Regions from separate parts of the Shewanella sp. SM95 genome, predicted to be linked through region 2. Evidence: predicted binding sites of a transcription regulator. Region 2 holds the regulator's gene; the other holds the start of a gene.
What was found. The regulator FliA, encoded in region 2, starts transcription of late flagellar genes. The targets are predictions, from matches to a motif close to CTAAAGNTNNNNNNNNNNNNGCCGATA.

Region 1 (7,840 bases), on a different contig from region 2:
ACCGCCAGATAATTCATGGGGATAGCGCTGTGCCAACCCTTCAAGTTTGACCAAAGCTAGCATTTCATCCAAACGTGCCTGACGTTCTGCGCCCGACAATCTAGCCACCCCAAAGAGGATATTTTCCGCCACAGTCAAATGAGGGAAAAGCGCATAGTCTTGAAAAATCATGCCGATGCCGCGCTGCTCGCTAGGTACAAACGGGCTATCGCCACTCACTATGCGGCCATTAATCTGGATTTCACCTTGGCTTATGGCCTGTAATCCAGCAACTGCACGCAATAAGGTCGTCTTGCCACAACCGCTTGGGCCTAACAACGCCAGGATTTCCCCTTGGGCGAGCGTTAAACTCAAACCTTTAAGTACTTGCTGGCCCTGATAATCGCTATGAATTTGCTTAAGCTTGAGCGTACTTGTCATCAGCTGTGATGCTCCAATGAACGGTTTAAATAAATAAGCGGCACTAAACCCACCAGTACAATCACAATAGCAGCTAATGCGCCGTGCTCGAGTTTTTCATCGGACGCAAACTGGAATACATAAGTTGCAAGATTCTCAAAGCCGATAGGCCGCAGCAATAACGCAGCGGGCAGTTCCTTCATGCTTTCGATAAACACCAATAAAGCGCCCGCAAATAATCCCTTAGCAAGTAAAGGCAAATGCACCCGCCGCAAAAGTTGCCTAGGAGTTTGCCCCATGGTCAGGCTCACCATGTCTAGCGATGGCGAGATGCGTTTATAACTGCTTTCAACACTGCCAATCGCAATTGCCACGAAACGCACACAAAAAGCAAAAATCAATGCCATCACACTGCCTGTTAGGATAAGACCAGGACCTGCTATGCCGACAAGATCCGCCAGATCGTTAATCGCAAAATCTAGCATAGTTAAAGGCACTAATACCCCAATAGCCAGCACAGTGCCTGGTAAGGCGTAGCCCGTCGAAGCTAACCGTGAGGGCAAAGCATCACTCTGTCTTGGGCTTATCCGGCGAACAAACATAAGCAGTAAAGCGATTAAGCAACAGAGTAAACTGGTGATCAGCGCAAGACTGAGGCTGTTAAGACTCAATTGCAAAAAACTCTTATCCCAGCTTTGTTCAAAGTAACCAATCGCATAGGATAATAAAATCCCGAAAGGTAACAGAAAGGCTAATAGCAATAGCATGCCGCAAAAGCTGAGTGCGACCAAGGTTTGAGTCATCGAGAGTCGATACAAGTCAGTGACTTGTATACGTGATTGTTTTTGGAATAACTGCTGTTTACGACGGGCAAAACGCTCAAATCCAATCAGGCTAAACACTACCAGCAAGATAATCGCCGATAACTTAGCGGCGGCGGTCAAATTGCCATAACCCAACCAAGTGTCGTACACGGCTGTCGTTAAGGTAGGCACTGCAAAATAGTTAACCGTTGCAAAATCAGCGGCCGTCTCCATCGCCACTAAAGCCACCCCAACGGCGAGCGCAGGCCTTGCCATAGGCAAAGATAAACGCCAAAAACTTTGCCACGGTGAACAGCCCATAATGCGCGAAGCATGGGCCAAACTTAAGGATTGCTCCATAAAAGCGGTACGCGCCAAGAGATAAATATAGGGAAACAATACCAGCGACAACATACACGCCGCGCCGCCTAAAGTACGAATATCGGGGAAGAAATAATCCTGCGGTGAGTCCCAGCCAAATATCGAACGAAGACCGCGCTGCACTGGCCCCGCATAATCGAGTAAATCGGTATAGACGTAGGCAACAATATACGCAGGCATAGCGAGGGGCAATAATAGCGCCCATTGCAAATATCGCCTGCCTACAAAGTCACAACGAGCCATCAACCAAGCGCAAGGTAACGCGAGTAATAACGCCCCCAGACTCACCCAGAAAATCAGCAATAAACTATTAATGATATATGTCGGCAGAACCGTTGCCATCAAGTGCCCAAACACGGCTTCGTCAGGCTGAAAAGCTTGAAATATCAACGCAAATAGTGGCAATACCAGCAAGGCGGCCACGGCATAACCAGCAAGCGACCAGCTTCTGGCTAATCCTAAAATCATGTCAATCCTTAAAACGTCACAGCGCCAATCACTGGCGCTGATAACCTAAATCTGCATTTTGTCGCTAGCACTGGAGCTAGAGATCAAACTGCACTTCATCTAATAGCTTAACCGCCGCTTGGTGATATTCTGCCAACTTAAAAATGGGCAATTGATCTGACTTAAACTTACCCCATGAAGCCACTAAAGATGAAGGTGCCACATCGGCTTTCACTGGATATTCCATATTCACATCGGCATAGGCCTTCTGAGCAACATCGGCGGATAAGAACTCCATCAATTTGATCGCATTGGCTTTATTAGGCGCATGGCGAGTTAATACCATGCCAGACACATTCACATGGGCACCGCGGTCAGCTTGGTTCGGGAAGTTGAGCGTCACAGCTTCGGCAATCGCCTTTTGCTCAGGATCCTGCAACATATTGCCGTAATAGTAGCTATTACCAATGGCGATCTCACACACACCTTCTTTTACTGCGGCAATTTGCCCCCTGTCGTTCCCCTGAGGTTTGCGGGCTAAATTAGTTTTCACGCCTTGTAACCAAGTTTTTGCCTCAGCTTCACCGTGATGAGCAATCATAGATGCGACTAACGCTATGTTGTATGGATGTTTACCACTGCGAGTACAAATCTTTCCTTTATATTTGGGATCGGCTAATTCTTCATAGGTCAATTGCTGCTGGCCTAAACGATCCTTGGCTGTATAGAGATTTCGCACCCGCATAGTCAGGGCATACCACTGGCCATCGGGATCGCGATACTGCGCAGGAATATTGCTCTCTAGCAGGGGATTTTTGACTGGAGAGGTTAGATCTTTATCCACTAATTCAACTAAACGTGAAAAATCAGACGTCAGCACAAGATCCGCTGGGGATAAACGGCCTTCACGGACGAGACGCTCGGCAATACCGTCTTTAGCAAATACCAAATTCACACCTATGCCAGTTTCTTCGGTGAAACGCGTCAGGATAGGCTCCACCAAGAAAGCTTGACGATAAGAATAAACGGTTAATTTATCATCTGCATTCGCTGAATGCCCAACCGACATTAACCCAACAATAGCCGCGCAAGTTACCCATTTCATTACCGAATTCTCCCCAAAGTGATGACGTGTTCTGCAAAATTAGAACACTAATGCATTAATGATAATGCTTATCAGTTTCGCAAGAGTAATAGATACGGAACTTGAGAGCAAGCAGCTAATTAACTTTATGTTTTTAATGGCATTAATCTGAAAATTTGAGATTATCTCAAATCAAACTAAACTGAACCTTAATTTGATAAAAATGCTTTCAGGAGGCGTTATGTTAACTGTTTTGCTGCTAGGCGTAGCCGCAATTGCGCTATTTGGCTTATTCAAACTCAATAGTCGTCCCAAAAGACATAAACACTCTTCTCAAGCTGCTGATCCCAGCATTAATAAGACTCACAGTTTTCACAGTTTTCACAGTTTTCACAGTTTTCACAGTGTGAGCATTGTGAATAACGGCAGTTGCTGTGAGCAAATTGAAGCGCTTTCTGGAAAACGATTTTTATCGAAAGATGCGCCCGAAATTCCGATGGAAGAATGCACTAAGGCAAACTGCCAATGCCGCTATCAACACCATGAAGACAGGCGACAGCTAGGCAATGATCGCAGAGTAGAATATGGGGTTACTCGTGAGTTATTCGGCGCTTTTGGTGAACAAAATCGCCGTGATAGGCCAAAAGGAAGACGCGCAACCGACGGTTGAGCATCCTCTGCGGATTATTGGGGACGAGTTTGAATAAATGCAGGTAAATCACGCATTTCACTGAACCAAAGTGCTGTCGCAGGTGCAACCTTACGCCAATCTAGCTCTGGATGTCTAAAATCCACATAATCGAGTAAGCAAATCAAGGCTAATTGCGGTGCTTGAATCGTGGTTTGGGTGATCACAGTTTGAAGCTCAATCTGCATAAGGCCGCGCAGCAGTGCTTGTTCAAAACGTGCAGTCCAAAATACTGACCTCACGCCTTCTTCTTCACGCATTTGCTCTTGGCGTAATTTCACCGCGCTATCGATTAAGCCTTTGACTAAAGAATACTGACACTCCAGCACCCAGTTATTATTTGAGATCCCAAACATCTTACGATCGCCAAGCTCTGCATCTAGGTAACGCATGATCACTTCACTATCAAATAGTGCTACACCATCGTTGGTAATAAGACACGGGATCTGTCCTAACGGGTTAGCATCGAGTAATTCTGCGCTGTTTTCAAAGGGATTAACTAACTGCTCTTCAATATTGTTAATCCCTAGATACTGGATTAAGGCTCTTACACAACGGGCATAGGGCGAAGCTTGAGAACTTAACAACTTCATCAAAAATTTCCTTTTGTTTGCATTAAACGCTATGGCTTTTTAGGGGCAAGAACGGAAACAAGTTTACTCTCGCCTTCTATGTAAAATTGAGATTACCAGTATTTTTCAACGGTAATTTGCCCAGGAGCACGGCGTAAATTCTTCACTAACCCTTTATCGAGTAAAGCGGCTTGCGCACCGTTAATCATACCCGGATTGCCGCAGATCATAACTTGAGAGTCAGCTGCGTTTAAGGTTAATCCTGCCTTTTTTTCGATTTCACCCGAGACTATCCCCTCGGGAATGCGGCACTGTAAAGCATCGGCAAAGGGTTTACGGGTCACACTCAAGACTAATGTAAATTGTTCAGGGTATTTGCGTTCTAAATTACGCAGCTTATCAAGATATGCCAAATCCTGTGCCTCGCGCACGCCATACACAAGCACGACTTTTTCAAAACGCTCCCAAGGTTCATCGGTGTCGAGCATAGACAAAAATGGCCCTACTGCTGTTCCTGTGGCTAAAAACCACAAATGCTTCCCTTGGAGTTCACCCTTAGGAATTTCAGCTAAGGTCATAAAACCAGTCGCGGTTGAGGTAATTTCAATTTCATCGCCTATTGCAAGGTTGTGTAATTGAGGCGATAACAGGCCATCCTCTACCGCAACGGCGAGCACCTCTGCATAGGGTTTATCGGGAGAATTAACTAAGGAGTAGGCTCTAGCCACACGCTTATCATCTTGCATTTGACTTAACTTGATAAACTGACCAGGAATAAATGGAGCTAACTCGGCAGCAATGCGCAATGAGAATAACTTATCACTCCAATCAATACGTTCTATCACTTGTCCCCTAATCCACATAACTTGCCCTCAAGCGAAACGTTAAATAGGCTTCCAGCATAGACTTTTTTCTGCACAACAAAAACCCCTTATATAAGGGGCTTATGACTATAACGCTGAATATAGAACTGAAAATACTGAGGTATTAACTCGGACTCTATGCTGTCTCATCAGTCTTCTTGTTAAAGCTATCTCTAAAGGCTTGCAGCCCCTCTTGCACTAAGCTGTAGGTTTTATCGACACCATCGGCAATATCACCCTGCAATACTTTAAGGCCGGACAGAATATCTTTAGCCTCTTTAAAGCCATTGTCGATGGCACCGCCAATAATCCCCATAAAGCTATCGAGTTGATCACTTAGACTCATACCCGAATTTTGTTGTTGGTGAATGCTAAAAAACTGCGTCGCAAAACTCACGATACGATCTGCAGTCGCTTCTGGAGAAGTATCTACGCCATTATCGTAAGCCGTCTGAATCGCGTTCTCGCCCATAGTGGGCGCTAATTCTTTATTAATCGACTCTATCGCTGCGCGATAAAGCAAGGCCATAGACTGATCGCCTGACTTGATATTCACATCTTGCTGTGCCGATAAAATCGCTTGATTCATCAGCTGCTTGCTCGTTTGCTGCGCAGTTTGCTTCGAGGTTACTTCTGTGGCTTTCGCGTCCTTCGAATCACTCACTTCGGTGCCCTTAGACGCCGTGTTTTCAGCATATTTTTTCTGTGGCAAAGGAGTACTTTGCACTTGAGGGGGTTTATTGATTTCCATGATGACTATCCATTCAATTCGGGTCGACTTAATTATCGACCAAAATTTAACCAGCTTTAGTAATTTTTAGAATTGAAGTACCATCTGACCACAAGGCCATGATAAGGCCCACATAAATTAAGTGGGTTCATTCTTTAATAAGGTGCATAAAGCGCCAACCCACCGCAATGCAGATCATTACTATCGCTGAGCTTAGACATAAGCCAATAGAAAAGGATGTTACACCATGGCAGCAGGCCGCAGTTTGAGTCATTTCCGCTTTCACGAGTTTACACTAATCCTTAAGCACTATTTTAAGCATAATCTGGGTATCAATATAAAACGCTTTAGCCTGCTAACAAGCCTCGTCATATTCACTTGCCTCGGCTTTACTCCCATTAGCCAAGCTCATGCGGAGAGCAGACTAATTATTTTAGTCAGACATGCCGAAAAAGCCGACACGCCAGCCAATAACCCGCAGTTATCACCCAAGGGAGAAATACGCGCAGCATCACTGATCACTGCCTTGAGCCGCACGCCGCTGTCGCAACTTATTGCGACTCAATACCTAAGAACCCAACAAACACTCGCGCCCATCGCCGAGGCTCGCCATTTACCTGTGACGATAGTAGAAGCAGCCAAACCTATCGAAGGACATATTCAACACATTGTCGAACAAGTGCATGCTGTAAAGGGCAATACACTCATCGTTGGGCATTCAAACACTGTCCCACTGATCATTAAAGCCCTTGGCGGACCAGAGATCCAAGCGATCAGCGAAGATGACTATAGCCAGCTGTTTTTACTCTCTCTTAATGATGACCAACCTGCGAGCTTGATCGCCACCCGTTACGGACAAGAATAAGGATAAATAACATGAGTGAACTCAATTGGTTTATGTGGGGACTCGATCTATTTTCAGGGCTGTTTTTGATTGTAATAGGACTCGCTGTACTCGCGGTTATTTACATGTATATCGCAGATAAAATGCAGACCAAACAAGCGGTAAGACATAACTACCCAGTAATTGGTCGCTTTCGGTATCTGTTCGAGAAACAAGGCGAGTTCTTTAGACAATACTTTTTCGCCCAAGACAGAGAAGAACTGCCATTCAACCGTGCAGAACGCAGTTGGGTTTACCGCGCGGCTAAAAATGTCGATAGAACTATCGCCTTTGGTTCAACTCGCCCCTTAGATAATGCTGGTACCATTATGTTTATGAATACCGCCTTCCCAACCCAAGATGAAGAGATCACACCCATTCATCCACTGACAATTGGCACCAATTGCCGCCAACCCTATACGACTCAAGCTATTTGTCATATTTCAGCCATGAGCTTTGGGGCTCTATCGCGCCCAGCAATTACCGCCCTTTCCCACGGTGCAGCGCAGGCGGGTTGCTGGCTTAACACAGGTGAAGGCGGCTTGAGCCCTTATCATCTAAAAGGTGGCTGCGATATCGTCTTTCAAATTGGAACAGCCAAATACGGTGTACGTAATGAGCACGGACATTTAGACGATGAAAAGCTCAAGTCGATAGCCATTCATCCCGAAGTCAAAATGTTTGAAATTAAAATGAGTCAAGGGGCTAAACCGGGTAAAGGTGGCATTTTACCAGGGATCAAAGTCACAGCTGAAATTGCCCATATCCGCGGTATTCCTCAGGGTTATGACTCTATTAGCCCTAATGGTCATATTGAATTCAAATCCGTGAACGATATTTTGGATATGGTTGAACGAGTACGTGAAGTTACCGGTAAACCAACGGGCATTAAGGCCGTACTCGGTGACGTACAGTGGCTCGAAGATTTATGTGATGAAATCGAACGTCGTGGCGAAGACTCTGCCCCCGACTTCTTTACTTTAGACAGTG
Region 2 (8,572 bases):
CAGCCTGCAAAATAATATCCATCAACTCTGCGTTAACGCTACGCTTGCCTGTCCGCAATAAATCGAAGGTATTCTCAGCCTCATGACAAACATCAACCATGGGAGTTAAGCTAAGAAAGCCAGCACCACCTTTAACGGTATGAAAACCTCGGAAAATGGCGTTCAGCAAGTTAGTATCATCAGGATTATTTTCAAGCGCAACGAGTTGCTCTTGCAGAAGCTCTAAAATTTCACCGGCTTCGATTAAAAAGTCCTGGAGTATCTCTTCATCTACATCAAAGGCCATCAAATTGACTCCCAGTTAGAAACCCAGACTCGATAGAAGATCATCCACTTCGTCTTGACCCGTTACCACATCTTGACGAAGCTCGGCATTCATTATCGGGCCTTCTGCTTCAATATTATTTTTCTGAGCAATCTGACTTTCAATCATAGGTTGCTCACCAAATACCGTCAGCATAGAAACCAGATTACTTTCTACTTCCATTACTAGATCAATAACACGACGTATTATTTGTCCTGTTAAGTCTTGAAAATCTTGCGCCATCAAAATTTGATTAAGCAATTCACGTAATCGAGTCGAGTCATTTGCACTACGAGACATAAGGTCTTGTACATCGTGACAAAGGCCCTTAAATTCAGTCAGCGCTATCTCGCGTCGCATTAATCTGTCCCAAGATGGCATGACATTTTGAATATTTACGGTCACGGCATTAGCCAAAGGTAAACATTCTTCAACCGCATCCATGGTTTTATTTGCAGCTTGTTCGGTCATGTCAATAACGTAATTTAAACGTTGCTTGGCATCGGGGATCTCTGTATTGGCTAATTCAGCAAGACGATTATCAACTTGAAAATCCATCAGCGCACTATGAAGTTGCCGAGTTAATTTACCTACTTCTTCGAATAATTCTCGTTGCAGTGGAGCAGCAAGCTCCCGAAATAAATCATCTGCCTGACTTTGCTCACATGCACTTAATAATTCAACTAAATGCTGAGCTTGCTCGAGCGTGATGAGCCCTGATGTTTGTGACTTCATAGCTCATCCTTGCTCAAGCGAGTCGTTCGAATATTTTATCTAACTTCTCTTTCAGCGTTGCAGCGGTAAAAGGCTTAACCACATAACCATTCACTCCCGCTTGAGCGGCAGCAATAATCTGTTCACGTTTTGCTTCAGCAGTTACCATTAATACGGGTAAATGCTTTAGCGAATCATCAGCGCGAATTGCTTTTAACAGATCGATTCCTTGCATACCAGGCATATTCCAATCTGTAACAACAAAATCAAAATCCCCCTTTTGCAACATCGGCAGGGCTGTTGAGCCATCGTCTGCTTCTTGGGTGTTATTAAACCCCAAGTCTCGCAACAAGTTCTTGATGATACGCCTCATTGTCGAAAAATCGTCAACAATGAGAATCTTCATATTCTTGTCCAAGGTTTCCTCCGGTGAGCTGACATTCTGTGCTCGATTAATAATTATACTTATGTCCAGTGCTTGAGTTTAGCTTTCAATCGCAACATTGCCTGACTTAATATCTGGCTAACCCGCGATTCACTGACTTCAAGAATGGCGCCAATCTCTTTTAAATTCAATGCTTCATCGTAGTACAGGGATAACACTAATGCATCTCTTTCAGGCAATAATTTAATTGCCTCAACCAGAGCAGAATGAAATTGGTTCTCAGCTAATGCTTCAAATGAATCATCATCGGACCGATCACTCACTGTAAGTATATCCTGAGATACGCCTAAATCTTCTATCCCTATGATTTTTCCGACAGAAACATCGTTAAGAATATGATGGTACTCATCGAGCGTCATATCAAGTTTTTCTGCAATTTCTGTGTCGCGTGCATCACGGCCCAGTTCTTGCTCTAACTCATCAATAGCGTGTGCAACCTTACGATTGTTACGATGAACGGAACGAGGGACCCAGTCGCCACGACGAATTTCATCTAACATGGCTCCACGTATGCGTATGCCGGCGAAGGTTTCAAATTTCGCACCCTTGCCACCATCAAACTTGGATGATGCTTCTAGTAACCCCATCATCCCAGCTTGGAGTAAATCATCTAACTGCACAGATGCAGGTAGTCTGGCGAGTAAATGATGCGCAATTCTTTTAACCAACGGAGCATACTGTTCAACGATCGACGATTTATTGTCTAAACAAGTATACGCAGCGGCTTTATTCACTCGTTTTTTCCTCTTGAAAATCTGGTCGTTGTACTAAACGCTCAACGAAAAACTCCAAATGCCCACCAGGTTGCTGCGGCACAGGCCAGCTCAAAATTTTATTTGCCAATCCTTGATACGCAATCGCCGCTGGTGATTTAGGATAAGCTTCAACCACCAATTTTTGTTTACGAACTGATTTACGTAAGTTTTCGTCAAATGGAATCGTGGCGACTAATTCAAGTGCAACATCTAAAAATCTGTCGGTCACTTTACTGAGTTTAGCAAATAATTCCATACCTTCGCGTAAACTACGCACCATATTGGCAACTATTTTAAAACGGAACACGCCATGCTCACGGCTGAGAATTTTAATCAGGGCGTAGGCATCGGTAATCGAAGTGGGTTCATCACAAACAACGACTAGCACATCCTGCGAAGCACGTGAGAAACTGAGCACCATATCTGAGATCCCAGCAGCAGTATCTACGACTAGAATATCAAACTGAGTCCGCATCTCACTAAATGCACGGATTAATCCAGCATGTTGCGCTGGGCTTAATTCCACCATCCCCTGTGTTCCTGAGGTGGCAGGTACTATGCCTATCCCCTTAGGACCACGCACGATAATATCGTCAAGCTCTGCATCACCAGAGAGAACATGAGAGAGGTTACGCTCGGCACGAATACCCAGCATGACGTCGACGTTTGCTAAGCCAAGGTCAGCGTCAAGTACCAAGACACGCTTGCCTTTTTCGGCTAATGCCACAGCAGTATTAATAGAAACGCTGGTTTTACCCACGCCTCCTTTACCACCAGTGACCGCGATTACTTTCACTTTTTCGTTATAGGGTTGATTCATCATACGTAAACCACTTGCTTGATCCAGGGTCATAAATCTACTCAAATGCACAGGCCATATTATCTGACCACGCTGTGTCTTGTAATGATTGTTGTTCTGTACTATCTAACGCTGCGAGTGCCTGCTGGGCTAAATCTAGGGTATCCGCAACTTTCATATCTTCAGGAACTCTTTGTCCATCAGTAATATAACTTAATGGTAATCCGTTTTGGATCAACACACTTAATGCCCCTGCTAACGACACAGATTCATCGAGTTTTGTGAGAACGACACCAGATAGGGGAATGCGTTTAAAATGATTGACTGCATCTTGCAGCACACGGCGCTGCCCTGTCGCAGACAGTACCAGATAACTGCGGATAGGTATCCTGCTATTTGCAGTTAAATTATCAAGTTGCTGGTAAAGGCGCATATCTCGCTGTCCCATGCCAGCCGTATCTATCAATACTAGCTTGCGATTCCTAAACTGATAGAGAATTTGCTCTAATTCATTTAGATCATGAGCTTGCTTTACTGGGCAGCCCATTATTTTGCCATAAGTTGCTAATTGCTCATAGGCTCCGATGCGATAATGATCTGTGGTAATTAAAGCAACATGTTCAGCACCATGATGTGCCGCAAAACGGGCAGCAAGTTTAGCTAATGACGTTGTTTTACCAACGCCAGTAGGGCCAACTAATGCAACCACCCCGCCCTGTTTCACAATGTCATCACCCTGATTGTCAAGCATATTAGCAAGACTTTGTGGTAATGCTCTGACTAATTCAGCCGGCGTATAATGCTGACTCAGCGCGGCTAATTTATTCGCAACCGCAGGGGAGAATTCAGCCTCAAGCAATTTGGCTTCGAGCATAGCACCGACGGGATCGATGCGTTTTTTATGTTCCGTCATCAAGGAGGATACTTGATGTGTCAATAAATTACGCAGTGATGCTAATTCATCACGCATAGCCTCAATATCAGCACTTTGTTTCTGTGATGTTTGTGGCTTTTTATCAAACGAGGAAGGTGCTTCACGACGTTCTGGTTTCACAGCAGTAGGGGCTTGTAAGCCCTTAGCCCATGCAGGTAACTCGGCATCAACTTGCTGATGTGACATTTGTTGATTCAAACGGCTTTGCTGCTTCTCAAGTAAGGCTTGTAATGAGTCTGCAGGTGCGGCTGGCTTAGCGCGAGTTTCTACACGAACTGGCTGCTTAGCACCCAGGGACACGAGATCGTCGCTCACGTCCATAAAGGTCGGTGCTGGCGCAGTGGCTGCAGTTTTCGCTTTAGGTTCGTCATAGTCAACGGCAGCGACAATTTCGATGCCACCGTTCACTTTTTTATTTGACATAATGACGGCATCTGAGCCGAGTGTTTCTTTCACTTGGGCCAGTGCGGCGCGCATGTCTTTGGCAAAAAATCGTTTAATCTTCACTTATGCGTCCTCTACTGGCCGACTGCAGATACGATACGTATTTGCTTCTCATCAGGTATTTCTTGATATGAAATGACTCTGAGATTAGGAATAGTATGTTTAACAAAGCGTGACAGCGTCGCGCGTAACATACCTGACGTCAACAATATGGCGGGTTGTCCGACCATTTCTTGCTTCTGAGCCGCATCGGCAAGGGACTGCTGCATGCGTTCTGCAAGACCGGGTTCAATATTAGGACCATCACCACCGGTTGCTTGCATTGACTGATGCAACATCTGTTCCAACTCTGGCGCCAAAGTAATGACGGGGATTTCGAGCTCTGGGCCTGAGATTTCCTGAACTATCATACGTTTCAAAGCGATACGTACAGCGGCAGTCAAGACTTCAGTGTCATTGCTCTTAGTGCCATATTCTAACAAAGTTTGCACTATAGTACGCAAGTCTCTAACTGAAACCCCTTCATTTAATAGGTTCTGCATCACTTTTACGACATGTCCTAGTGGCATGATATCTGGAATAAAGCCATCAACCAGCTTAGGTGAGTGTTTCGCAAGCATATCCATCAGTTGTTGCACTTCTTCGTAACCTAACAACTTAGCAGCATTATTTGTGAGTAATTGACTAATATGAGTTGCAACAACAGTAGCGGCATCGACGACGGTATAACCTAATGTTTGTGCGTGCTCACGTAACTCAGGAGCGATCCATACCGCTTCTAGGCCAAAGGCGGGATCGCGCGTTTCGATACCATCGAGTTTGCCATAGACTTGACCAGGGTTGATCGCCAATTCGCAATCATGACGAATATCAGCCTCTCCGACGACGACGCCCATTAATGAAATGCGATACGCATTAGGCGATAAATCTAAGTTATCGCGAATATGCACCGCGGGCACTAAGAAGCCTAATTCCTGAGACAACTTTTTACGCACGCCTTTAATGCGGCTTAGTAACTCGCCACCTTGGCCCTTGTCTACCAGAGGGATCAAACGATATCCAACCTCAAGACCAATAGTATCAACATGATGTACATCGTCCCAACCTAGCTCTTTAGGCTCTTTATCTTGTCTTTCTATTGGACCCGATTTCACTTGTTCTAGCGCTTTAAGACGTTTGTTTTCATTTCGTTTATAAACAAAATAAGCTGCACCAGCAGTCATAAAGGCAAAGCTTAAAAACGCCATGTGCGGCATACCAGGAACAATACCCATTACAAACAGGACTCCGGCGGCGATACCCAATGACTTATGACTGTCAAACATCTGACTCATCATCATTTGGCCCATATCACCTGACTCGTTTTGACGAGTCACCATCAAGGCTGCGGCGATTGACAATAATAGACCAGGGATCTGCGCCACTAAACCATCACCGATAGTCAGTAAGGTATAAATTTCAACCGCTTCAGAGAAACTTAAGCCATGCTGCACAATCCCTATGATGAAACCACCTACGATGTTGATCACTAAGATCATGATACCGGCAATCGCATCCCCTTTAACGAATTTGGACGCACCGTCCATCGCACCATAGAAATCGGCTTCACGGGTCACTTCGGCACGGCGTATTCTCGCTTGGTCTTGATTTAAGGTTCCAGCATTTAAGTCAGCATCGATTGCCATTTGCTTACCAGGCATAGCATCCAAGGTAAAGCGGGCGCTAACTTCTGCGATACGACCTGCACCTTTAGTAACTACCGCAAAGTTGATGATAATCAAAATGATAAAGACCACTAGACCAACGGCATAGTTACCACCGATCACCACAGAACCGAAGGCTTCAATCACCTTACCCGCTGCATCACCGCCATTATGACCCTCAAGTAAAACCACACGAGTAGAGGCAACGTTGAGCGCAAGACGTAATAATGTCGCCACCAGTAACACAGTTGGGAAGGCAGCAAAATCTAAGGGTCTATCGGTATAAATAGCCACCAGCAATACGATGAGAGCTAACGCAATGTTGAATGAAAAGAGTATGTCTAATAGAAATGGAGGGATAGGTAAAACAATCATGGCCAATGCAGCAAGCACAACCACCGGCGTGCCAATGCCTTTAAAAGTGCTGAGCCTAATTTGTTTTACTTGACCAAGAGTCGCTTTAACATCCATTCGCTATAACCTAAACTTTGACGTGTAATAGCATGAAGCAAAAAACGCGCCAACAAGATTAAAGCCATTAATGAAGGAAAAATATGTACTGTGACTGATTGATATACATAAAATTAGCCATAAAAAACAAATGAACTCGACATCATCAGCTTTGCCAATGACTACCATCTGAGACTAGTCGTTCAATATTTCAATTCATCTGGTATAGGTTGATTGAGTGGGACAGGAATAGGTTTACGGCCGCGTCCTTTTTGATATTGGCGCAGCTGGAATACATAAGCCAAAATCTGTGCGACAGCAGTAAACAAACCTTCAGGGATCTGCTGGTCTAACTTAGTCGTATGGTAAATAGCCCTTGCAAGTGGTGGGGCCGAGACAATCGCAATATTGTGCGCGCGGGCAATCTCACGTATTTTAAAGGCCACATCATCAACACCTTTCGCTATCACAAAGGGAGCCGCAGAGCGCTGCACATCGTATTTAATCGCAACGGCAAAATGCTCAGGGTTAACGACAATCACATCGGCATTTGGCACTTCAGCCATCATACGCCTTTGTGCTAGTTCACGTTGCATCTGCCGTATATGCCCTTTCACCTCAGGTTTACCCTCAGTGTCTTTATATTCATCTTTTACTTCTTGTTTGGTCATCTTAAGTTGCTTGTTGTGATTCCAAATTTGGAACGGCACATCGATGACGACAATAAACAAAATCGAGGAACATAACAGGATAAACATCCAAACCAACAAATCTAATGCATGGTAAACATTACCAGGAAGATGGTCGCTAGACAGCAACATGATGTCATTGAAATAGAAGCTTAATAAAAAATAAGCAGAAAACGCTACTACCGAAAATTTAGCAATGCCTTTGGTGAGTTCAACCAGAGCCTGCACGCCAAACATGCGTTTAAAACCAGCAAGGGGACTCATTTTACTGGCTTTTGGCATCATAGCTTGGGTCGAAAAATTGATCCCTCCAAGAGAGACGTTACCAATAAACGCAACCACCACAATCAGTAGCATAATTTTAGCCATGGGCCAGGCTATTTCACTCGCAACAACACCCCACACTTTGAACATTTCATTAGTATCAAAAATTTGCGCCCTATCCATGGTAAATACAATTTCAAACACCCGAGTTAGGCTAATGGCCAAACTTGGGCCTAGCATATAAAACCCACATGCCGCCGAAATCAATACCGCTGCAGTGCCGAGTTCTTTCGAACGTGCAATTTGTCCTTTTTCTCGCGCCTGTTCTAAACGCCTCCCCGTGGGTTCCTCTGTACGTTCGCCACTTGATTCTTCAGCCATGGGCTTCTCCTAATCCCATCATATCAAGCCATCAGCGTTACATTGGAGCGCTAACATATCGCAAAGCAACACTTGAGCCGTCGACCATACTTCATCGAAGTGTGCCATTACCGGTGTTAGGGTTAACCACAGAATAAACAGTCCACCAATCATAGTGATCGGAAAACCAATAGAGAAAATATTCAATTGCGGCGCGGCGCGGGTCATGACCCCGAAGGACAAGTTGACTAATAACAAGGCAATAATCGCAGATATCGACATAGTGAGTGCCGCACCAAACATATACGACCCCCAATCAGCCAGTGATCGATAACTTGTGAGTGTTAAGCCTTGATTAGAAATTGGCAAAGTTTCAAAGCTTGCCACTAGCATACGGATCATCAAAAGATGGCCGTCCACAGCTAAGAAAATCAATGTCGCCAATAAAAGGAAAAAGTTACCAATAACGGGTGTTTGTTGGCCAGAACCTGGGTCAACCATAGAGGCAAAGCCTAAACTGGTCTGCATACCAATGATCTGTCCAGTGAGCACAAAGACTTGCATTACCATTTGAGTCACAAACCCCATGGCAACACCGATAATAATTTGCTGCGCGGTGATGAATACTGCGCTTAACGAAAATAAATCCACATTTTGAGTTGGAGGAAGAACGGGTGCTATCGCAAAGGTAATTGCCATCGCCAATAATAA

Region 1: L5M29_RS10765 (DUF5610 domain-containing protein) is a predicted target of FliA. The motif match lies at 6,022-6,048, and genes of this name have one in related genera.

Annotation. Positions count from the first base shown of each region.
Region 1 is NZ_JAKKSE010000008.1:26,971-34,810, forward strand. Features, by position in the region: gene L5M29_RS10735 (ABC transporter ATP-binding protein) at 1-420, opposite strand, end outside; gene L5M29_RS10740 (ABC transporter permease) at 420-2,051, opposite strand; gene L5M29_RS10745 (Fe(3+) ABC transporter substrate-binding protein) at 2,128-3,135, opposite strand; gene L5M29_RS10750 (hypothetical protein) at 3,356-3,784, shown strand; gene L5M29_RS10755 (glutathione S-transferase N-terminal domain-containing protein) at 3,799-4,395, opposite strand; gene L5M29_RS10760 (ferredoxin--NADP reductase) at 4,488-5,237, opposite strand; gene L5M29_RS10765 (DUF5610 domain-containing protein) at 5,374-5,988, opposite strand; gene L5M29_RS10770 (SixA phosphatase family protein) at 6,215-6,832, shown strand; gene L5M29_RS10775 (FMN-binding glutamate synthase family protein) at 6,844-7,840, shown strand, end outside.
Region 2 is NZ_JAKKSE010000016.1:38,795-47,366, forward strand. Features, by position in the region: gene L5M29_RS16350 (chemotaxis protein CheA) at 1-286, opposite strand, end outside; gene L5M29_RS16355 (protein phosphatase CheZ) at 302-1,039, opposite strand; gene cheY (chemotaxis response regulator CheY) at 1,053-1,436, opposite strand; gene L5M29_RS16365 (RNA polymerase sigma factor FliA) at 1,484-2,197, opposite strand; gene L5M29_RS16370 (MinD/ParA family protein) at 2,190-3,071, opposite strand; gene flhF (flagellar biosynthesis protein FlhF) at 3,076-4,458, opposite strand; gene flhA (flagellar biosynthesis protein FlhA) at 4,470-6,569, opposite strand; gene flhB (flagellar biosynthesis protein FlhB) at 6,752-7,882, opposite strand; gene fliR (flagellar biosynthetic protein FliR) at 7,901-8,572, opposite strand, start outside.